Regions from separate parts of the Acidipropionibacterium virtanenii genome, predicted to be linked through region 4. Evidence: riboswitches for the same ligand, from Rfam matches in the RefSeq annotation. Region 4 holds a riboswitch; each other region holds the start of a gene.
The links. Region 4 has a riboswitch for thiamine pyrophosphate ahead of JS278_RS07900 (ABC transporter ATP-binding protein). Riboswitches for the same ligand answer to the same signal wherever they lie in the genome.

Region 1 (5,538 bases), 1.6 Mb from region 4:
ACGCCGAGGGGAGGCTCCACTGGGTGAAGTGGCACTTCATCAGCGACCAGGGCGTGAAGAACCTCAGCAACGAGCAGGCTGCTGAACTGGCCGGATCGAATGCCGACTACCACCGACAGGACCTCTTCGACGCCATCGCCGGCGGCGACTTCCCGAGCTGGACGGTCAAGGTGCAGCTGATGCCCTACGAGGACGCCCAGAGCTACCGGTTCAACCCCTTCGACCTCACCAAGGTGTGGCCGCACGGCGACTACCCGCTGGTCGAGGTGGGACGGTTCACCCTCAACCGCAACCCCGAGAACTTCTTCGCCCAGATCGAGCAGGCGGCCTTCGCACCGGCCAACACGGTGCCGGGCACCGGGCTGTCGCCGGACAAGATGCTGCTGGGCCGGGCCTTCGCCTACACCGACGCCGAGCGGGCCAGGATCGGGTCGAACTTCGACCAGCTGCCGGTCAACCGGCCCGAGGTGCCGACGAACGCCTACACGATCGAGGGGCACATGCGCTACGAGCACTCGGGCGCCGCGCCGGTCTACGCCCCGAACTCCTACGGGCGCGACTGGGGCACGCAGACCGGCACCGCCGACGACTCGTGGGCCAGCGACGGCGACCTGGTGCGCGCCGCGGCCACCCTGCACTCGGCCGACGACGACTTCGGCCAGGCCCACTCGCTGGTGCACGACGTGTTCACGCCCGCCGAGCGCGACGACCTGGTGGACACCATCGTCGACCAGATCCTCAACCACGACGTCGTCGAGCCGGTGCGCTCCCACATCGTCGAGTACTGGACGAAGATCGACGAGGAGGTCGGCCGGGCCATCGCCGTCAGGATCTGAGGCCCGCTCCCGGCGCCGGGGGGCCGGCGGTCCGCACGGTGGCACCGGCGGGCCGGCCGGCCCGATCCGCCTATAGTCCTCGCATGGCATCGGGTACCGCCGCGGGTTTCGGGCTGCTGGGCGAGCGCAGCTGGCCGGTGCGGATCACCGCCCTGCTGGTGGGCCTGGTGCTGTTCGGCGTCTCCTCGGGCCTGATGATCGTCTCCGGGCTGGGCAACATGCCCTGGGACGTGCTCCACCAGGGCATCGCGGCGCACACCCCGCTGAGCACCGGCCAGGCGGCGATCGGGCTGTCGGTGCTCGTGCTGCTGCTGTGGATCCCGCTGCGCCAGCGGATCGGGCCGGGCACCGTGGCCAACGCCGTGGTCGTCGGCGTGGTGATCGACGCCACCACCTCCGTGGTGCGCCGGCCCGGCCCCCTGTGGGCCGACCTGACGATGGTCCTGGGGGCGGTGGTCCTCAACGGCTTCGCCACCGTGCTGTACATTTCGCCGGCCTTGGGGCCCGGTCCCCGCGACGGCCTCATGACGGGCCTGGTGGCGCGCACGGGGAAACCGGTGGCGCTGCTGCGGTCGGGGATCGAGGTGGTGGTGATGGCCGCCGGCTGGGCCCTGGGCGGCCGCCTGTTCATCGCGACCTTCGTCTACGCCTTCGGCATCGGCCCGGTGACCCGCCTCTTCCTCGGGCTGGCAGCCAGGGTGCTGAGCCCTTCATCGTCACTGAGCCCTCACTCGACTGACTGACGCTCTCAGTGACGAAAGTGACGCCCTCACTGACGAAAGTGTCCCCATCAGTCTAGGAACTGAGGCTCTCAGTGTATAAACTGAGGCCATCACTGAGAGACCTGAGGTGCCGCCATGGAAGAGATGGAGATTCTTGAGACCGTCAACCGCCTGCGCAGGCAGCGCAGCGATGACGCGACGGTGGAGGCCAAGAGTGCTGTCGGTGGGGTGCCGAGAGATGTCTGGGCCACGGTGAGTGCCTTCGCCAACACCGATGGAGGAGACATTCTGCTCGGTCTTGATGAACGTCACGAGTTCGAGCCCGCTCCAGGTTTCGACGCCCAGAGGACGATCGACGCCGTGGCCTCCGGACTCATCGAGAAGCCTGGAGAGAGATCGAAAGTCACGCCGGTACCGCCCAACATCCTGAACCGTATGACCGTGGACGGGGCCCCGGTGGTGAACCTGAGGGTGGATCCGATGCCGGACGCCCCGGGGCCGTGCTTCGTCACGGATCAGGGAATCAGCAAAGGTTCGTACCGAAGGTGGGACGACAAGAACGTCCGGCTCAGTGCATACGAGATCTACCTGCTGAGTCATCGCACCGAGATGCTGGGGACCGATCGGGAGGTCGTGGACGGGGCGACGGTCGACGATCTGGACGAGGATCTCATTCAGACGCTGATCGAACGCCTGAGGAGACTCGGCTCACGGGCGGTCTCGGGTGCCGAGTCCGAACATGAGGTGAGGGTCAGGCTGAACCTCACGGACAAGAAGGATCGGCCTCTGCTGGCCGGGATGCTCTCCGCTGGTCAATACCCTCAGCAGTTCTACCCGCAGCTCTTCATCGACGTGACCACCCACCCCGACATCCGGAAATCAGATCCGGGAGCCGCGGTGAGATTCGTCGACCGCCGCATCTGCGAGGGGCCCGTCCCCCTGATGGTCAAGGACGCCGTGGCCGCCGTCCTCTCGAATCTCCGCACGGTTCATGTCGTGGACGGGGTCTCGGGCCGTGATGTCCCGGAGATCCCGGTGGAGGTTCTCCGTGAGGCCATTACGAACGCTCTCACCCATCGGGACTACAGCGTCCAGGCCCGTGGACAGCAGGTCGGAGTGGACATCTACACCGATCGGGTCGAGGTGACCAGCCCGGGCGGGTTCTGGGGAGGCGTCACGGCGGAGAACATCGCCGATGGTGTGTCACGGTCCCGCAACGAGAGCCTGGCCAAACTGCTGACCTTGGTCCCGATGCCGGGCGAGGACTCCACGGTGAGCGAGAACCAGGGGTCCGGGGTCCTCCTGATGGATTCCGCGATGCGTGCGCGGGGCCTCCCGGCCCCGCGGTTCGAAGCCACCATCGACCAGGTGCGGGTGGTCCTGGTCCGGGGCGTGCAGACCGGCGGGGCCGTCCCGGAACTCACCGACAAGCAGGATGAAATTCTGGACGCACTCCGCGGTCAGGACCAGATGACGATGCGCGAACTGGCACAGGCCACCGGGCGCAGCGTGCCGGCACTGCGACCACAGGTCAGGGGCCTGGTGGAGGCGGGCCTGGTGGAGGCGACCGCTCCGGCGACCAGCAGGAACAGGGCCTATCGCCTTCCGGACGGGGGGAAGTACGACGACCGATACTCCGTGACATACTGAGCCCCGGACACGGGGTGCGCGATCGGATGCGCTGAGAACACACCCGTGGAACCTGATCTAGTTCGGACTAGCGAAGGGATGTCCCGGTGACCTCTCACCTCCACCCGCTCACAGAGCCTCCGGCCGCCCGCGTACCCCGCGTCCTGTCGATCGCCGGGACCGACCCCTCCGGGGGCGCCGGCACCGCCGCCGACATGAAGTCCATCACCGCGGCGGGCGGCTATGGCATGACGGTCGTCACCTGCCTGGTGGCCCAGAACACCACCGGGGTGCGCGCCATCCACACCCCGCCGGTCGATTTCCTCGCCGCGCAGCTGGAATCGGTCTCCGACGACGTCGTGGTCGACGCCGTCAAGACCGGCATGCTCGGCACCGCCGGGATCATCGCGACGGTTGAATCCTGGCTGGACGCCCACCGGCCCCCGGTGCTCGTCGTCGACCCCGTCATGGTCGCCACCAGCGGCGACCGGCTGCTGCAGCCCGACGCCGAGGAGGCCATGCGCCGCTTCTGTCGGCGGGCCACTGTCGTCACCCCCAACATCCCCGAACTCGCCGTGCTGGCCGGCGCCGAGCCCGCCGCCGACCAGGACGCCGCCGTCGCGCAGGCCCGGGAGTGGGCCGCCCGGACCGGGGTCGCCGTCATCGTCAAGACCGGCCATCTCGACTCCCGGCTCACCACCAACCTGTGGGTCGGCCCCGACGGAGTCCTCGCCGAGGCGCCCAGCAGCCGCGTCGAGACCACCAGCACGCACGGCACCGGATGCTCGCTCTCCTCGGCCCTGGCCACCCGACTAGGAGCCGGTGACACCCCCGTGCGGGCCCTGAGATGGACCACCGACTGGCTCCACGAGGCCATCGAGCACGGCGCCGCGCTGCACGTCGGCAGGGGTCACGGCCCCGTCGACCACGGCCACCGGGCACGGCGTCTGGCAGTCGCGGCCTCACCCGCACCCTGGCTGGCCGACGACGCCGTGGCGCCGCGACTCGAGGCCCCCGACCAGCTGGCGCCCGGCACCGAACCGGCGCCGGCGTCCATCCCCGCGGCCGGACCGTGGACCCGGGCCCTGTGGAGGGCCGGCAGCGACCTGGCCCGCAGCATCCACGGCGGCGGTTTCGTGACGGCGCTGGTCGACGGCACCCTGCCGGAGCATGCCTTCACCTTCTACCTGGCCCAGGACGCCCGGTACCTCGCCGGCTACGCGCGGGCCCTCGCCGCGGTGGCGGCCGGCTCCACCGATCCGGCCGAGGTCGCCGACTGGGCGGGAGGGGCCGCCACCTGCCATCTCGTCGAGGCCGAGCTGCACCGCGGCTGGCTGTCCGGGCGGTCCTGCGCCCCCAGCCCGGTGACCAGCGCCTACGTCGACTTCCTGGTGGCCAGGACAGTCCTGGACGGCCACACCGTCGGCGTGGCGACCGTGCTGCCCTGCTACTGGCTGTACGCCGAGGTGGGGGCCGCGATGCCCGGAGTCGCCGACGACCATCCCTACGCCGCCTGGCTGCAGACCTACTCCGACGACGCCTTCACCGCCGCGACCTGGATCGCCATCGGGCACGCCGAGAGGGCCATGACCGACGCCTCGCCCGCCGAGCGGGCCGCCGCGGCCAGGGCCTACCTCATCGCCTGCCGCCACGAGGCCGAATTCTTCGACCAGGCCCTGCGCACCACCGGGGCCCTCTCATGACGCCCGACCTGCCGCACGGCGCCGACCAGACACTGAACGATGACAAGGGGATACACGTATGACAAGCGCGGACGAACTCGACCTTCGGTGCTACCTGGTGACCTCCGGTCACGACCGGCACACTGTCGAGACCGCTGCCGCAGCCGCCGCAGCCGGAGCCGGGATGATCCAAGTGCGGTGCAAGGAGGCCGGCACGGCAGAGCTGCTCGAACTGCTCACCGCCGTCGCCGAGGCCGTCCGCGACGTCGCCCCGGCCACCCGGGTGATCGTCGACGACCGCGCCGACGTGGCCTTCGCCGCCCGGTACGCCGGCGCCCCGGTGGCCGGGGTGCACCTGGGCTGGGACGACCTGCCAGTGGCGGCGGCACGGGCGATGCTGGGCCCCGAAGCGATCATCGGGATGACCACCGGCACCATGGAGCTCGTTCAGGGCGCCCAGAAGCTGGCCGACAAGCTCGACTACATCGGCTGCGGCCCCTTCCGGCCCACCCCCACGAAGAACTCGGGACGTACCCCCCTGGGTCTGGACGGCTACCCGCCGCTGGTCGCCGCCACCGAGCTGCCGATGGTGGCGATCGGCGATGTCAGGCCCTCCGACGCCGAGAATCTGGCCGCAACCGGGGTGGCCGGGCTCGCGCTGGTGCGGGC
Region 2 (5,538 bases), 1.6 Mb from region 4:
GATCATCAGACGGCCCACCATGGGCTCGCCGATGCCGCACAGCACCTTGACGGCCTCGGTGGCCATCGCGGAGCCGATGGTGCCGCACAGCACCCCGAGCACGCCTCCCTCGGCGCAGTTGGGCACCGAGTCGGCGTCGGGGATGTCGGGGAACAGGTCGCGCAGCATCGGCCCCTGGCCGGGCCAGAAGACCGACACCTGCCCCTCGAATCGGAAGATGGTGCCCCAGACCAGCGGCGTGCCGGTGATCTCGGCGGCGTCGTTGGACAGGTACCGGGTGGCGAAGTTGTCCGAACCGTCCACGACCAGGTCGTGGGAGGCGAACAGGTCGAGGGCGTTGTCGGCGTCCAGGCGGCCGACGATCGCGGTGACCCGGGAGGCGGAGTCGAGCCGCAGGGCGGCGTCGCAGGCCGATTCGGCCTTGGGCCGGCCGAGATCAGCCTCGCGGTGGAGCACCTGGCGCTGCAGATTCGACGCCTCGACGACATCGTCGTCGATCACCGTGATCCGCCCCACCCCGGCAGCGACCAGGTACTGCAGCACCGGGGCGCCCAGACCGCCGGCGCCCACCACGAGCACTCTGGCGGCCCGCAGCCGGCGCTGGCCGTCGTCGCCGAATCCGGGCAGGGACAGGTGCCGCGAGTAGCGCACCGCCTCGGCTCCACTGAGCGCCGGGCCCGGGTTCACCAGGGGATTCATGAGGCGGTGACCAGGCCCTCTGTCGGGGAGGAGGCCACGGCGAGGCTGCGCCTGGGGATACGCCCGGCAGCTCGCGCCAGATATCCGGCCTCGACGCCGAGCCTGAAGGCCTGCGCCATGGCGACCGGATCGGCGGCCATGTTGATGGCGGAGGCGGCGAGCACGGCGTCGCACCCCAGCTCCATAGCCAGACAGGCGTCCGAGGCGGTGCCCTGGCCGGCGTCCAGCACGATCGGGACATTCGCGCGAGAGGTGATGAGCTCGATGTTGTGGGGGTTGAGGATGCCCAGGCCGGTGCCGATCGGGGAGCCTCCGGGCATCACCGCGACGACGCCGAGATCCTCCAGGCGCTTGGCCAGGACCGGATCGTCGTTGGTATAGGCGAAGACCTTGAACCCCTTGCCGACAAGGGTCTTCGTGGCGTCGAGGAGTTCGGGGGCGTCGGGCAGGATGGTGCCGTCGCCGACCACCACCTCCAACTTGATCCAGTCCGTCTCCAGGGCCTCGCGGGCCAGTTCGGCGGTGAGCACCGCGTCGGCGGCGGTGCTGCAGCCGGCGGTGTTGGGCAGGAAGCGCTGCCCGAGTCGCTCCAGCATCGGGAACAACTCGTCTCCCTCGCCGGGCTTGAGTTTGCGCATGGCCACGGTGGCCAGGGTGGAGCCGGCGGCCTCGATGGTCCGGGCGAGGATGTCGTGATCGGCGGCGTGGCCGGTGCCCATGATGAGCCGGGAGCTCAGCGTGACGCCGTCGATGGTCAGTCCGGTGTCAGTCAGTGATGTGTCAGTCATGTGTGTCTCTTCGAGGTGAGGTCAGCCGCCCTGTACGGCGGTGACGATGTCGACGTTCTGTCCGGGAGCCAGTGCGGTGGCCTGCCATCGGCTGCGCGGTACGACGGCTTTGTCGATGGCCACCGCGACGCCGAGCCGGCCGCCGTCGGTGGGGCGGCCGTCGGGGCCGAGGTTTCTGCCGATGCGTGCGGCCACCAGGTCCAGGACGGTCTCTCCCGGGCGTGACTGGTAGCTCTCGCCGTTGACTGTCAGCATGATCGCGCATCGCTCCTTTCCTCCGGCGGCATGACCCGCATCAGGTGTGACGGTCGGCTTGCGCCCTCTCAGCCCCGCTGTGGGGCTCCCGTAGGTCTCGAACTATACGCACCCTCGGGCGCCGGGAACAGGTGGGGATGGTGCCGGTGGGCTGGGCGGGAACTGATAGCGGTTGGGATCGCCACCCATAATTGCCGCATGTCCCCGTCCGACATCCGCCCGTCCGGCAGCCCCTCCTCCGAGGATGAGTTCGCGCTCATCGACCAGGCAGCTGCCGAACTCGGCCTGATAGCACCGCCCGTCACCCGCGTGGGTGACGCCGTCTCGGCCCTGGTCTGGGGGGATCATCCGGCGCGGGTGGTGCTGCTGCACGGGATGGCGCTCAACGCCCACACCTGGGACATGACCCTGCTGCACTGGTCGGCACGGCGGGACGGCGTCGACGTGGTGGCGGTGGATCTGCCCGGCCACGGCGAGTCGGCCTGGCGACAGGACCGCGACTACTCCCCCGCCACGCTGGCGCACGCGCTGAACTCCTTCCTCGACGAATTGCTGGAGCACGGCGTGCTGGCCGGACCGCTGACTCTGGTGGGGCACTCCCTGGGCGGGCTGACGGCGATCGAGCTGGCCGCCGGGCGCCGCGACGTCGCCCATGTCATCGCTCTGGACTCGCTGCCCGGCCTGGTGGAGACCGGCCAGGGTGGGGCGTTCATGGAACGGCTGCGGGCCATGGTCGGCGGGCCGACGGTCTTCGCCTCCCGCGACGAGATCGTGGCGTCGGCGATGGCCCTGGGGTTCGGCGGGAGGTCCGAGGCCGCGGTGCGCCGCGGGGTGATCCACAACACGCGGGTGCTGGCCGACGGCACCGTTCAATGGAAGCATCACGTCGCCCAGTTGGGCATCGACGACCTGGTCTCGACACTGGGTGACGGCGCGGCCGGCTGGGAGCGCCTGACGTCACTGCCCGCCGGCTTCGACGTCATCGCCGCCAGCAACGGCGTCCTGGCCCCCGCGCAGCTCGAGCGGCTGAACGCCGTGCGGCCGGCGTCACGGATCGTCACCCTGGAGTCGGGCCACAATCTGCAGGAGGACGTGCCGCAGGAGTTGGCGGGGACGCTCGCCGGGCTGGTCTGACGCGGCGGACGCCTCGACTGTCGACCGTGGTTGCCGACGCCGTCGACCGCGTTATCCCTCCTGAGATTCTGACAGTAGCTTGAGAATTTCTCAGCATGCTCTTACTGTCGGGGGCAGCGGGTCGCGACGCGGCCCACCGTTCGGAAGGAAACCGCAGATGGCAAGCACCAACACCACGAACTCCGCGAAGTCGTTCCGACGTGTCGCCGCCCTCGGCGCCGCCGCCGGTATCGCCGTCATGGGCTCAGTAGCCCAGCAGGCACACGCCGCACCCGTCTCCCAGCCCAAGGCTCCGGCCCAGGTCTCCCACGCCGCCCAGGCCCCCAAGGCCCAGCACGCCGCGAGCCCCTCGAAGGTCTCGCAGACCCGTACGCACGTCTGGGCGACCACCGATGTCAACGTCCGCTCCGGTGCGGGCACCGATCACTCACGCATCGGGCTGCTGCGCACCGGCCACTACACCACCCAGCTCGAACCCTCGCAGAACGGCTGGACGAAGGTCCGCTACCACGGCCAGGTGGGCTACATCTACAGCCAGTACCTCAGCCACTCCGCCACCTCCGCGAGCGGCGGCCAGGCGGGCAGTGGCCATTCGAGCAGTGGTCAGTCGAGCAACAGCTACACCCCGCGTCACTCGGCCGGCTCCAGCTCGAGTTCCTCCAGCGAGAGCAAGAACTACACGCCCCGTCGTTCGGCGGAGTCCACCTACTCGTCGGGCTCCTCGAGCACCGGTGGCGGCGGCTCCTGCCAGGCCTCCTTCTACGGCGAGGGTTCCCAGACCGCGTCCGGCGAGTCCTTCGACTCCTCGGCCATGACCGCGGCCCACAAGACCTACAAGTTCGGCACCAAGCTCAAGGTGACCAATCAGGCCAACGGCAAGTCCGTCGTCGTGCGGATCAACGACCGCGGACCCTACGTGTCCGGCCGCTGCCTCGACCTGTCCACCGGCGCCTTCTCCCAGATCGCCAGCACTGGCGCCGGTGTGGCCAGTGTGAGCTACCAGGTGGTCAGCTGACCCTGGGGCCGCGGCCGCCATCTGGAGAGAAGAGGCTCAGCATGATGACAATCGCGAGATCCTGAGTGGAGCGTCCCACCGTTGACGACCACCAGGCTCATGGATCTACCGTGTTGGGGCCGAGCGAAGTAGCGATGTCCGTCTCAGAGGATCTCCAGCGGCACGGGCTCCGGGGGCACCGGGAAGGCGGCGTCCAGGGCGGCCAGGTCCTCGTCGGAGAGGGTGAGATCACCGGCCATGGCGTTCTCCTTGGCGTGGGCCGGTGAGCCGGTCCTCGGGATCGCCAGGACGTCGCCGGAACGGATGGTCCAGGCCAGCGCCACCTGCGCCGGGCTGGCGTCGTGACCGGCTGCGACCCGGACAAGGGCGTCGTGCCCCTCGCCCGGTGCCAGTAACCGGGCCTGCTCGATCGGGGAGTAGGCCATCACAGGAATCCCGTGCTCACCCAGCAGACCGAAAAGGTCGACCTCCGGCCCGCGTCGGGTGAGATTGTAGAGCACCTGGTCGGTGGCGCATCCCGGCCCGCCGGTCTCCGCGAGGAGGTCCGTCATGTCGTCGGGGTCGAGGTTGGAGACGCCCCAGGCGCCGATGGAGCCGTTGCGCATCAGATCGTCCATCCCCTCGATCATCTCGTCCAGGCGCACCTCGCTCTGGCGCCAGTGCAGCAGGTAGAGGTCGATGTGCTCGGTGCCCAGCCGCTCCAGGGACCGCTCGCAGGCCGTGGCGATGCCTTCGCGGGAGGCGTGGGTGGGCAGCACCTTGTCGACGATGAAGATCTCGTCGCGTACATCCCCCAGCGCCTCGCCGACGAGGGTCTCGGCAGCCCCGTCCCCGTACATCTCGGCAGTGTCCACCAAGGTCATGCCGGCGTCGAAACCGGCTCTCAGGGCCTTGATCTCCTCATCGCGGGGAGCCCTTCCCTCGCCCAGGTACCAGGTCCCCTGTCCCAGGGCGGGCAGTGACCTGTCGGCCATCGTCACGGTGCGCATCGAAACCTCCTGGCTCGTCGGGGTGACGTCGCCCTCCACGATATGCGGCCCTGCGACCAGGCCCACCCAGAGAGTGTGCAGGAAGCGAGGGAAATGACGCCCCCACTTTCTGCACAGTCTCCAGCAGTCGGCGCCGGGAAGCCTCCGAAGACGGTCCAACCAGGACCGCGCCCCGACGGTCCCGCATTGTTCAGCCCCACATCCCCAGGGCGAATTCGGCGACGACCACCGAGAAGATGTAGGACGAGGCGATCGCCACGATGCCCACCGGGATGATCTTCCAGCCGATGGCCTTGAGGGCCGGGATGTCCTTGCCCAGGCTCAGCCCGGCGATGGTGAGCACCAGCGTGCAGACCGCCAGGAAGGGCACGGTCTGGGTGGTGTCGACCACGAAGTCGGCGATCGGCGAGATGGGAGTGGTGATGAGCGCCCCGAGGGTCACCGTGAGCAGCATCGCGCTGACCCTGCCGTGGGTGAGCTTCGACACCAGGATCGAGAATCCGACCAGCACCGAGAGGATGACGTAGCACCACACGAAGTTCATCGAGAAGGACCTGGTGTTGATGACGGCCACGACGATGCCGATGACGCTGATGCTGGCGAGCGTGAGCCAGGTCGGCACCGCGACCTTGGGCACGTCGAGGGAGGTCATCCTGAC
Region 3 (5,538 bases), 940 kb from region 4:
CTTCGTGATCTCCCAGACCCGATGGTCCAGAACCCGGGGCGGCCGTACCAAGGGGGCCGAGACCTCCGACCCGCTCCTTCCACTCGGCCTGTTCCGCAATTGGAACTTCACCCTGGCGAACCTCGCGATCTTCTTCGTCGGCATGACGGTCACCGCGATGAGCCTGCCCACCGCCGTCTACCTCCAGCAGGCCCGCGGCCTCTCGCCGACGATGGCGGCCCTGGTCCTGGTGCCCACCGCCCTGTTCTCCGGGGTGCTCTCGCCGCTGGTCGGAAAACATCTCAACCGGTTCCGCTCCGGACGGATCGCCATGGTCGGCACCGGACTCACGGCGCTGGCCAACCTCGGCTGGGCCCTCACCATGAACAGCACCACCGCCTTCTGGGTGTTCTGCATCCTGGCGGGAGTGATGGGCATCGGGGCCGCCCACATGTGGTCGCCCATCTCCCTGACCTGCACCCACGACCTGCGTCCCGACGACGCCGGGGCCGGGTCCGGGGTGTACAACGCCGTCCGTCAGGTCGGTTCGGTACTCGGCTCCGCGCTCATCGCGATGATGATGGACGCCCGCGTCGCCGCCCGCCACGACCTGGCCCGCGGCCTGGGGGACTCGCTGCTGCTGCCCGCCGCATGCGCGGCCTGCGCCACCGTCTGCGCCCTTCTGTTCCGCGCATACTCCCGAGGATCCCGCGTCTGAGGCCGGGGCTCGGCGCGGCCCATGGACGCCTCCATAGACTGACCCCATGCGCATCGCCATCGGAGGTTTCGCCGGACTGCTCGGGACCGCTCTTGTCCAGGAGCTGCGCAGGCAGGGCCACGACGTCGTCACCCTCACCCGCCACGAGCCCATCCAGCCCTCCGACCGCCGCTGGGATCTCGACACTCTCTCCATCGCCCCGCCCTTCCTCGACGACGTCGACGCCGTGATCAACCTCGCCGGCGAACCCATCGCCGGGGGCCGGTGGACCGAGGAGCGCAAGTACCGCATCGTCACCTCCCGGGTCGACACGACACGGATCGTCACCCGCGCCCTGGAGAGCTCCGAGCGCTGCAAGGTCTTCCTCAACGGCTCCGCGGTCGGCTACTACGGCCCCCGCGGCGACGAGTGGGTGAGCGAGGACGACGACGCCGGGGAGGGATTCCTCGCCGAGGTCTGCCTGCGCTGGGAGACGGTCGCCCATGAGGCGCCCGAGGACGTGCGCACCGTGACCCTGCGCACCGGCCAGGTGATCGCCCCCATGGGAGGGTTCCTGGCCAAGCAGCGGCCCCTGGTGAGGCTCGGACTCGGCGGGCGGATGGGATCGGGCCGGCAGTACCTGTCCTGGATCAGCCTGCGCGACCACGTGTCCGCGATGATCGCCGCCCTCACCGACGACCGGGTCCAGGGCCCGATCAACCTCGTCGCCCCCGAACCGGTGCCCAATTCGGACTTCATCGACGCCTACGCCAGCGCCCTGCGGCGGCCGCACTTCATGCCGCTGCCGACGCCGGCGGCCAAACTCGTCTTCGGGACCCAGCTGGTGGAGGAGGCCCTGCTCACCGGCCAGCGGGTGCGCGGCGACCTGCTGGCGAAGATCGGCTTCGAGTTCGCCGACCCCACCATTGACGCCGCCATCGCCACCGCCCTGAAGGGCAGGCGCTGAATGGCCAGGCGGGACGGATACATCCCGGTCGTCACCTGGACCCTCATCGGCATCTGCGTGGTGGTCTGGCTCGGTGAGCTGGCCATCCCGGACTTCGTCAACGACATCGCACTGAGCGCCGCCGCCGGGAAGGCCGAGCCGTGGCGGTTCCTCACCTCCGCATTCGCCCATTCGACGAACATCACCCACATCGGGTTCAACATGTTCGCGCTGTGGTCACTCGGCCGGGCTCTGGAGCGGTTCCTCGGACGAGGACGGTACCTCGCCAGCTACCTGCTCTCGGCGCTGGCCGGGGGAGCCCTGTTCGTGGTCATGGCGACCGGGTCGCAGACCGGCGGCGCACTGGTCCCCGGCTGGTACGACGGGGTGGTCGGGGCATCGGGGGCCATCTTCGGCCTGTTCGGCACCCTGCTGGTGGTGCAGCGGCGTCTCGGCGGATCGACCAGATCGCTGTGGATGGTGCTGGCGCTCAACGTGGCGCTGGTCTTCTTCATCCCCGACATCGCCTGGCAGGCCCACGTCGGAGGGTTCGCGATCGGTGCGGTCTGCGGGGTCGTCTTCTTCGAGGACGCCAAGCGGGTGCAGCGGGGGAAGCGGTCCCTCACCTGGTGGGCGCTCGGGACCCTGGCCGTGGTCATGGTCCTGGCGATCGTGCTGAAGTACGCGTTCACGACAGTCGCGGGCTGAGAATCTGGTCTGCTCAAGCCCGTTCCCGGCTCAGGGCTGCGAGGAACTGTCGAGTTGATGTCCGTCATTCAGCATCAACTCGACAGTTCCTCGCAGACGATCCGCACGTCGGCGAGGTGCCCGGGCCGGTGACGGAGCCGGTGCAGCTCCTCCTGCACCGCCCACAGCGCCCACCACGGCTCGAACATGTCCCCGTCACGGGCCAGGGCCCGCTGTTTCCGGACGGCCGCGTCGGCCTGAATCCAGATCGTGGTGGTGGCCAGTGCTGCTGACGCCGGGGTCAGCGCGCCGCAGGCCTCCACCAGGATCGGCCGGTGCGGGTCGAGGGAACGCCGCTCGCCGGGAGCGCCGGCCTTCCAGTCCCACATTCGGTATCCGGGATCGTGTGCCGCGAGGATCTCGCCCGGAATCACCGTCCAGGCTGCCGACAACCCTGCCCAGCCGGGGTAGAAGTCGTCGTGGACCAGCTGCCAGGCGCTCCCGGATGCCGCCTCCAGCGCTGCGACCAGCCGGTTCGCCAGGGTCGTCTTGCCCGATCCGGAGCCGCCGTCGAGGATCACCACCGGCCGCGAGCCGTGCGCATCGGCGAGGATGCGGGCGGTCAGGGCGTCGAGGAGGTCCGGGCTGCCGGCCGCGAGCGTGAGGGGCACGGCCATTCACTGTACGAGATCCTCGACAGGATCACTGGTATGGTCGGGCGGGTCGACAGGGGAGCGAGAAATCGCTGAGAGTGCCCAACGGGCAGACCCTCGAACCTGATCCGGGCCTCGGAATGCGAGGACAGAACCGGCGTAGGGAGTCGAGCACCTCTCCGGGCCGCCGAGCCCAGCCCCTCCTTGAAACAGGAGGATCCATGTTCCACCACCGCAGGGGCCGTATCGCCCTGGCGCTGCTCACCACTCTCGCCCTGGCTGGGTGCGGTCAGACGGGCTCCCAGTCCGGCCAGTCGTCGCAAACCCCCTCCAAAGAGGTCACGATCATCACCCACGACTCGTGGGCCATGAGCAAGAACGTCGTCGCCGAGTTCACCAAGAAGACCGGCTACACGCCGAAGTTCGTCGCCCAGGGCGACGCCGGCGCCGTCGTCAACCAGCTCGTCCTCACCAAGAACTCCCCGCTGGGCGACGTCGTCTTCGGCATCGACAACACCTTCTCCAGCCGCGCCGTCGACGCCGGCGTCGTGGACCCCTACACCTCCAAGGCCCTGCCCTCCTCGGCCACCTCCGCCGCGAAGTCCACCAGCAACAACCTCACCCCCGTCGACCAGGGCGACGTGTGCATCAACGCCGACGACGCCTGGTTCGCGCAGAAGAAGCTCGCCAGGCCCACCACCCTCGACGACCTCGCCAAGCCCGCCTACAAGAACCTCCTTGTCGTCCCCAGCCCCGCCACCTCCTCCCCGGGCATGTCCTTCCTGGCCGCCACCGTCGGCGCCAAGGGCGAGTCCGGCTGGAAGGGCTACTGGTCCAGGCTCAAGAGCAACGGCCTCAAGGTGGACAAGGGCTGGGAGGACGCCTACAACGTCGACTTCTCCGGCGGCGAGGGCAAGGGCAAGTACCCGCTGGTGCTGTCCTACTCCACCTCCCCGGCCTTCACCGTCTCCAAGGACGGCAAGACGTCGTCCACCTCGGCGCTGCTGGGCACCTGCTTCCGCCAGACCGAGTACGCCGGCGTCATCAAGGGGGCGAAGAACACCGCCGGGGCCAGGGCCTTCATCGACTTCCTGCTCTCCAAGGAGGCCCAGGCCGACATCCCCGGCCAGATGTACATGTACCCCATCGACTCCTCGGTGAAGCTGCCGACCGAGTGGACCAAGTTCGCCCCGCTGTCCCCGAAGCCCTACACCGTCGACCCGAAGACCCTGGCCAAGAACCGCAACACCTGGGTCAAGGAGTGGACGGCCACCGTCCAGGGCTGAATCGGATGGCGGCGACAGCAGCTCCTTCACGGCCGCATCCCGGTGCCCGGCCCCGCTCGGGTCGCGCCGGGACGCGGCTGTGGCGCGCCTGCTGGGTGCTCGCCGGGGCAGTGACCCTGGGATTCCTGGCGGTCTTCTTCGCCGCCCCCGCCACCAACCTCATCGCCAAGGGGTTCGTCGACGAGGCCGGCGATCCCACCTGGTCGGTGATGGCGTCGACCTTCGCCGCCCCGCGCACCTGGCGCATCATCCGCTTCACCCTCGGCCAGGCCGCCCTGGGCACCGCCCTGTGCCTGCTGCTCGGCGTCCCCGGAGCCCACCTGCTCTACCGGGTGCGCTGGCCCGGGCGCACCCTCGCCCGCGGACTGGTGTCGGTGCCCTTCGTGCTGCCGACGGTGGTGGTCGGCGTCGCCTTCCGCACCCTGCTGGCCGACACCGGCCGGCTGGGATTCCTCGGCCTGGACGGCTCCTGGCAGGCGATCACCGCGGCCCTGGTGTTCTTCAACTACTCGGTGGTGGTGCGCACCGTCGGATCCACGTGGTCGCAGCTGGACCCGCGACGCGGCGAGGCGGCCTCCGCCCTGGGTGCCTCGCCGGCCCGGGTGTTCCGCACCGTGACCCTGCCGGCGCTGGGCCCGGCCATCGCCTCGGCGGCCTCGGTGGTGTTCCTGTTCTGCGCCTCGGCCTTCGGCGTGGTGCTGGTGATGGGAGGGACGAAGTACTCCACCCTGGAGACCGAGATCTACCTGCAGACCGTCGAGTTCCTCGACCTTCCGGCCGCCTCCTCCCTGGCGATCGTCCAGCTGCTGGTGGTGGCCCTGTGCCTGTACCTGTCGGGGCGCGCCCAGCATCGGATGCAGCGCAGCCTCGGCGGCGCGACGCCGAGACTGCTGCGATTCCGCCCCCGCCGCGACCTGGGGCCCGCCGTCCTCACCGTCCTGGTGGCGCTGCTGCTCCTGCTGACGCCGATCCTCACTCTCCTGGAACGGTCCCTGCACGTCGGCGAGGACTGGTCGCTGGGCAACTACCGGGCGCTGGGCGGCGTGGGCGACTCGGGCCTGATCGTCAGCGTCTGGCAGGCGCTCGGCAACTCCCTGACGACCGCCCTCCAGGCCACCGTGCTCGCGGTGGGCCTGGGGGCGATCGTGGCGCTGCTGCTGTCGCGGCGCCCGGCGTCGCGCTGGGGCCGTGCCGGTCTCTCGACCACCGACGGGCTGTTCATGCTCCCGCTGGGGGTCTCGGCGGTGACCGTGGGCTTCGGATTCCTCATCACCCTGGACCGTCCGCCCC
Region 4 (5,538 bases):
ACCAGGTCCAGTCCACGGGGGCCTGTGGGGCGAAGGCGATCACCGCGGCCAGGCCGAGGAGGGCGTCGCCGAGGGTGAGGATGTTGAAGCGGCGGGTGATGATCTGGGTGAACTGGTTGACGGGCTTGAGCAGCAGCAGGTCGAACTCGCCGTCGTGGACCAGCTGGGAGGTGTTGAGCAGGCTGCCGAAGGGCATCACGTAGACGGCGTGGGCGGCCAGCCGGATGCCGACCATCAGTCCGATCCGGTCGATTCCCCAGCCGTCGATGACCCCGAAGCCGGCCAGCAGCAGGGCCATGAAGGCGACCTGGATGCCCTGGTAGGTCAGCCCGCCGAGGAATCCGACGAACAGATTGGAGCGGTACTGCCCCTGGGCGCGCAGGGAGGCCTTCTCGAGGATCCACCAGGCGCGCAGGGTGCCGGGGAGCGTGGTCTCAGCCACCGAGGACCACCACCTTGTGCTCGGCGCGGTGCCACACCAGGGCCAGAAGCCCGGCCAGGATGAGGATCCAGGCGGCCTGGACGCCGATCGCGGCCCATGCGTCGGCACCGGTGGCGGTGCCGAAGTAGATCGACAGGGGGGTGAACATCTGGGCCCGGAAGGGCAGCCAGTCCAGGATCGTGGCCAGCGGTCCGGGCATGAACCACAGTGGGATGAGGGCGCCGGAGGCCAGCCCGGAGCCGAGCCGGTAGACCATCATGTAGCCGCCGATCTCCAATGACCAGAAGCTGGCCATCGAGACCAGCAGGTTGAGGATCAGGCTGATGGCGACCCCCAGCAGGGTCGAGAGGATCCACAGTCCGAGTGTGCCCACCTGCGGTGGCAGGGCCAGCGCGCCGATCACGACGGCCCAGGCGATGCCGATCGCGGTGATCGGAAGGCGTCCGGCCAGGGTGCCGGCGTTCTGGGCCAGGACCTGGCCGATCAGCCCCAGCGGCCGGGTCATGTCGATGCCGATCTGGCCGGTGCGCACCCGGGCGTTGAGGCCGGAGAACTGCCAGGGCATCAGGGCGGTCTGGATGCAGGCGGCCAGCACGGCGTAGGAGACGGCCTGGGTTCGGTCGATGCCGCGCACCGTGGTGGAGTTGCCGTAGACCGTGGTCCACACCACCTTGAGCAGCCAGACCTGGATCAGGAGCCCGGCGATGCCGCTGGCCAGATCGATGCGGTAGGCCCATGACGTCCTGACCGCCATCCGGGCGCTGCCGAGAACAGCGCGGGGGCTCATCGGGTGGTAAGGGCTCATCGTGGGGCCTCAGCGTACATGCGGGCGACGACATCGGTGAGGCTGGCCTCGGTGACGGTCAGGTCGGTGACCGGCCAGCTAGCGGTGACCGCGGCGATGAGATCGGGAGTGCTGATCACCGCCGGGTCGTGGGTCAGGACGGTCTTGCCCTCGGTCACGGTGCTGGTGGCCCCGTCGACCCGGATGGCGGCGGGATCGGTGCCCGCGGCCGGGGTGACGGTGAGGGTGCGCTGGTGGACGTAGCGGTGCCGCAGCGCCTCGGGGGTGCCGTCGAACAGGACGGTGCCGGCGTCGATCATGATGATGCGCCGGCACAGGGCCTCGACGTCGTCCATGTCGTGGGTGGTGAGGATGACGGTGGTGCCCAGGCGGGTGTTGATCTCGGCGATGAATTCGCGGATGCGGCGTTTGGCCACGACATCCAGGCCGACGGTGGGTTCGTCGAGGTAGACGACGTCGGGGGAGTGCAGCAGGGCGGCGGTGAGATCTCCTCGCATCCGCTGACCCAGGGACAGGAACCGCACCGGGGTGTCGAGGAATCCGGCCATGTCGAGCAGTTCGGTGAACATCGCCAGGCGCTGGTCGTATTCGGGCTGAGTGACGCCGTAGAGGTCGCGGACCAGCTCGAAGGAGTCGCGCAGCGGCAGGTCGTACCACAGCTGGCTGCGCTGGCCGAAGACCGCGCCGATGCGGGCCGCGTTGGCGCGGCGGTCGCGCCAGGGCACCCGGCCGGCCACCCGGACGGTCCCGGAAGTCGGCACCAGGATGCCGGTGAGCATCTTGATGGTGGTGGACTTGCCCGCCCCGTTGGCGCCCAGGTAGCCCACCAACTCCCCGGCGGCGATGTCGAAGGACACGTCGTGGACCGCGACCGTCGACGTCTTCTCCCTCGAGAACAGCCGCCGCAGCGACCTGAACCGGCCCATCGGCTCCACCGGGCGGGTGAACACCTTCTCCAGGTCTCGAACATGGATCAGGGGCTCGGCACCCGACGACGGCATCACCCTGCGAGCCTAGACCTGCCCACAGCGGACGTTCTGCGACTGCCCGCAGGTTCGTAGCGCGACCCTCGTGCGGTGACCGCGGCGCGTGCGGATAGAGTCCCTGCTGAAGACACGGGGTGCCCCGCACGGGGCTGAGATGAGACCCGTCGAACCTGAACTCATTCGTATGAGCGGAGGGATGTCATGATGCGCCGGCGCGCCCGATGAACCCAGAATCCCCGGCGATCTCGATCCGCGACGCCGGCTACCGCTACCGGCGCTCGACGGCACCGGTCCTCGAGCACGTGACGCTGGACGTGCCCGCTTTCGAGCATCTCGCCCTCATCGGGCGCTCCGGGTGCGGCAAGTCGACCCTGCTGAGACTCATCGGCGGCCTCGCCTGCCCGCAGACCGGCACGGTCCAGGTGCTCGGCGCCACTGATGAGGCAGGGCGCCTGGCGGCCTGCGCCCTGATGCCCCAGAACGACCTCCTGCTGCCCTGGTTCGACCTGGCCGGCAATGTCGCCATCGGCCTGCGCAACCAGGGGGTGCCGCGCCGGCGGGCGCGCTCCCGGGCGCTGGGCGCACTGTCCCAGCTCGGCCTGTCCGAGTGGGCCGGCGCGCGGCCGGACGCCCTGTCGGGAGGGATGCGCCAGCGCGCCTCCCTGGCCCGGGCACTGCTGGCCGGCAAGCCGGTGCTGCTGGCCGACGAGCCGCTGGGCGCCCTGGACGCCATCACCCGCGCCGAGGGACAGAAATGGCTGCGCGACGCCGTCACCGGTGCCAGTACGACCCTTGTGATGGTCACCCACGACGTCGAGGAGGCCCTGCTGCTGTCGCGGCGGGTGGTGCTGCTGGCCGGGCGGCCGGGCTGCTGCACCGGGTCGTGGCCCGGCTGGTTCGACGACGACCGCCCTCACGAGGAGATCCTGGCCGACCCGGAGTTCGGCGCATCGCGCACGGCGATCCTCGGGGCGCTGGGCCGGGTCAGGCAGGCGGCATGAGCAGGGTCGCGGCCCGCGTCCTGCCTCCGGCAGCGACCGTGGCGCTGCTGCTGGCCGGCTGGATCGCCGTGACCGCCGGTGGTGCCGTCCCGGCCTATGTGATCCCCTCGCCGCAGGCGGTGGTGACGGCCCTGGTGGACAACTGGGGAGACGTCCTGGCCTCGGCGACCTGGCTCACCGGGGCCGAGACTCTGGCAGGCATCGGCCTGGGAACTGCGGTGGCGGTGGGGATGGCCGTCGCCTCGGGATACCTCGCCGTCATCGGACGGGCGCTCACCCCACTGCTGATCGCCTCCCAGGCGATCCCGACCGTCGTCATCGGACCGCTGCTCACCATCGCCCTGGGGTACGGGATGTCACCGAAGGTGATCGTCGTCGCCCTGCTGTGCTTCTTCCCGGTGGCACTGAACCTGATGGCAGGGATCCACGACGTCGACCATCGCCTGATCGACACCATGCGGACCCTCCACGCCGGGCGTTCGGCGCTGCTGTGGCGGGTGCGGATCCCCGCGGCCGCACCCCGCGGATTCGCCGGCCTGAGGGTCGCGGTGACATTCGCCCCGGTGGCCGCGGTCTTCGCCGAGTACACCGGATCCACCAACGGCATCGGCTATCTCATGCTCCAGGCCATCCCGCGCCTGGCCACCGACCTCGTCTTCGCCCAGGTGATCGTCCTCACCGCCATGTCCGGCCTGCTGCTGGGCGCCGTGACCCTGATCGAGCGACTCGCCTGCCCCTGGAATGTCACGGAAGGACACTCATGACCCGCTCCCCTCAGCACACAGCCATCAGCCGACGTCGGCTCGGCCTGGCCGCGGTCGGCGCCGCCCTGGCCCTGGCGGGCTGCGGCCGGAAGGCCGACGCGCGGACCAGCACCCGGAGTCGCGCGGTGAACCTCCTGCTGGACTGGAATCCGAATCCCGACCACGTCACCATCTACACCGCCCAGCACACCGGCGCTTTCAGCAAGGCCGGGGTCGACGTCGCGATCCACAATCCGGCCAACACCGCCGACGCCGCGAAGCAGGTCTCCCTGGGCCGGGCCGACCTCGCGGTCTCCTACGAGCCCGACACCCTCATCGCTGTCGCGCAGGGCCTGCGGGTGGTCTCGGTGGCGGCCCTGATCCCCACCTGCCTCACCTCGCTCATCGCCCGGAAGGACTCCGGCATCACCAGTGCTGCAGATCTGGCGGGGAAGACGGTGGCCCTCTCCGGTCTCGCCTCTCAGAAGCCGAGTGTCGAGTACATCGCCCGCAAGGCCCACGTCGACCCTGCCACGATCACCATGCCGAATGTTCAGCAGAGCCTTGATCAGGCGCTGCTCACCGGCAAGGCCCACGCCGTATACGGCGCATTCCGCAACATCGAGGGAATCGAACTGGCCGGGAAGATCCCTGTGACCGTGCTTCCCGCCACCGAGCTGGGGCTGCCCGGCTACTCCGAACTGGTGATCATCGCGAACCCGGAGCGGCTGACCTCCGACGCCGGCTACGCGGGCCGGGTGAAGGCCTTCCTCAAGGGGCTGGCCGCCGGTCAGGCCATCGCACTGGCCCACCCGGACGAGGCGGTGACCGCGATGCAGGTGCCGGCCAAGGGGTCCTATGACCGGGCGACCCTCGCCCGGATGGTCAAGGCCACGGTCTCCCTTCTGGGCGCGGAATTCGGGGTGCAGAAGGGATCGGACTGGGCTTCTTACGCCACCTGGATGCACCGCAACGGACTGCTCGACACTGCGGTCGACGGGGCGAAGGCCACCACCAACGAGTGGCTGGTCAAATGACCAGATGCACGCCCCAGTGGGTGGCCAGCGCCAACGCGTAACAGCGGATGAAGAAACCGACGGTGACACACAGCGAGAACCACCCGAACTTCATTCTCGTGGTGGCCGCGTAGATCACCACCAGGTAGACCGGAGGGATGCCCGAGACCGCCGAGAAGATGAGGATCGGCAGGCCCCAGCGGGGGCTCTCCACCAGATGGGCGGCCTTGGCGTTCCAGCGGCGCCATCGCGCTCGCCAGGATCCTTCGGGCACCGGCTTCTTCTCCCGGGGCGCGAACCATTTCAGTTTCCTGCCGTGGCGCACCGTCAGGAACATCACCTGCTTGCCGACGCCGTGGCCCAGGGCCAGTCCGATGGACACTTCGAGTGGCCCCAGCAGGCCACTGGCCAGGGAGCCCACGATGAAGATCTCGGAGTTGAGGATCGGCACCAGGCTGGAGACGATCCCGAAGCCGAAGGCCGACGCGATCTCGTACCAGAAACGCCCGGTCAGCCAGACGTGGGCCAGCAGCAGGACGCTCAAC

Region 1: linked by a shared signal. The riboswitch ahead of JS278_RS15070 (bifunctional hydroxymethylpyrimidine kinase/phosphomethylpyrimidine kinase) and the one ahead of JS278_RS07900 (ABC transporter ATP-binding protein) in region 4 are both predicted to bind thiamine pyrophosphate.
Region 2: linked by a shared signal. The riboswitch ahead of thiS (sulfur carrier protein ThiS) and the one ahead of JS278_RS07900 (ABC transporter ATP-binding protein) in region 4 are both predicted to bind thiamine pyrophosphate.
Region 3: linked by a shared signal. The riboswitch ahead of JS278_RS03440 (thiamine ABC transporter substrate-binding protein) and the one ahead of JS278_RS07900 (ABC transporter ATP-binding protein) in region 4 are both predicted to bind thiamine pyrophosphate.

Annotation. Positions count from the first base shown of each region.
Region 1 covers NZ_CP025198.1:3,282,965-3,288,502, reverse strand. Annotated here, with positions in the region: gene JS278_RS15090 (catalase) at 1-836, shown strand, start outside; gene yczE (membrane protein YczE) at 920-1,579, shown strand; gene JS278_RS15075 (ATP-binding protein) at 1,694-3,208, shown strand; TPP riboswitch at 3,209-3,304, shown strand; gene JS278_RS15070 (bifunctional hydroxymethylpyrimidine kinase/phosphomethylpyrimidine kinase) at 3,295-4,890, shown strand; gene JS278_RS15065 (thiamine phosphate synthase) at 4,949-5,538, shown strand, end outside.
Region 2 covers NZ_CP025198.1:139,976-145,513, reverse strand. Annotated here, with positions in the region: partial or broken gene JS278_RS00675 (HesA/MoeB/ThiF family protein) at 1-699, opposite strand, end outside; gene JS278_RS00670 (thiazole synthase) at 696-1,487, opposite strand; gene thiS (sulfur carrier protein ThiS) at 1,509-1,742, opposite strand; TPP riboswitch at 1,743-1,844, opposite strand; gene JS278_RS00660 (alpha/beta hydrolase) at 1,941-2,876, shown strand; gene JS278_RS00655 (septal ring lytic transglycosylase RlpA family protein) at 3,034-3,891, shown strand; gene JS278_RS00650 (aldo/keto reductase) at 4,035-4,880, opposite strand; gene JS278_RS00645 (DUF3100 domain-containing protein) at 5,071-5,538, opposite strand, start outside.
Region 3 covers NZ_CP025198.1:776,461-781,998, forward strand. Annotated here, with positions in the region: gene JS278_RS03420 (DHA2 family efflux MFS transporter permease subunit) at 1-697, shown strand, start outside; gene JS278_RS03425 (TIGR01777 family oxidoreductase) at 744-1,643, shown strand; gene JS278_RS03430 (rhomboid family intramembrane serine protease) at 1,644-2,330, shown strand; gene JS278_RS03435 (nucleoside/nucleotide kinase family protein) at 2,405-2,986, opposite strand; TPP riboswitch at 3,028-3,145, shown strand; gene JS278_RS03440 (thiamine ABC transporter substrate-binding protein) at 3,184-4,248, shown strand; gene JS278_RS03445 (ABC transporter permease) at 4,254-5,538, shown strand, end outside.
Region 4 covers NZ_CP025198.1:1,717,287-1,722,824, forward strand. Annotated here, with positions in the region: gene JS278_RS07885 (ABC transporter permease) at 1-442, opposite strand, end outside; gene JS278_RS07890 (ABC transporter permease) at 435-1,247, opposite strand; gene JS278_RS07895 (ABC transporter ATP-binding protein) at 1,244-2,248, opposite strand; TPP riboswitch at 2,354-2,447, shown strand; gene JS278_RS07900 (ABC transporter ATP-binding protein) at 2,455-3,234, shown strand; gene JS278_RS07905 (ABC transporter permease) at 3,231-3,998, shown strand; gene JS278_RS07910 (ABC transporter substrate-binding protein) at 3,995-5,014, shown strand; gene JS278_RS07915 (hypothetical protein) at 5,007-5,537, opposite strand.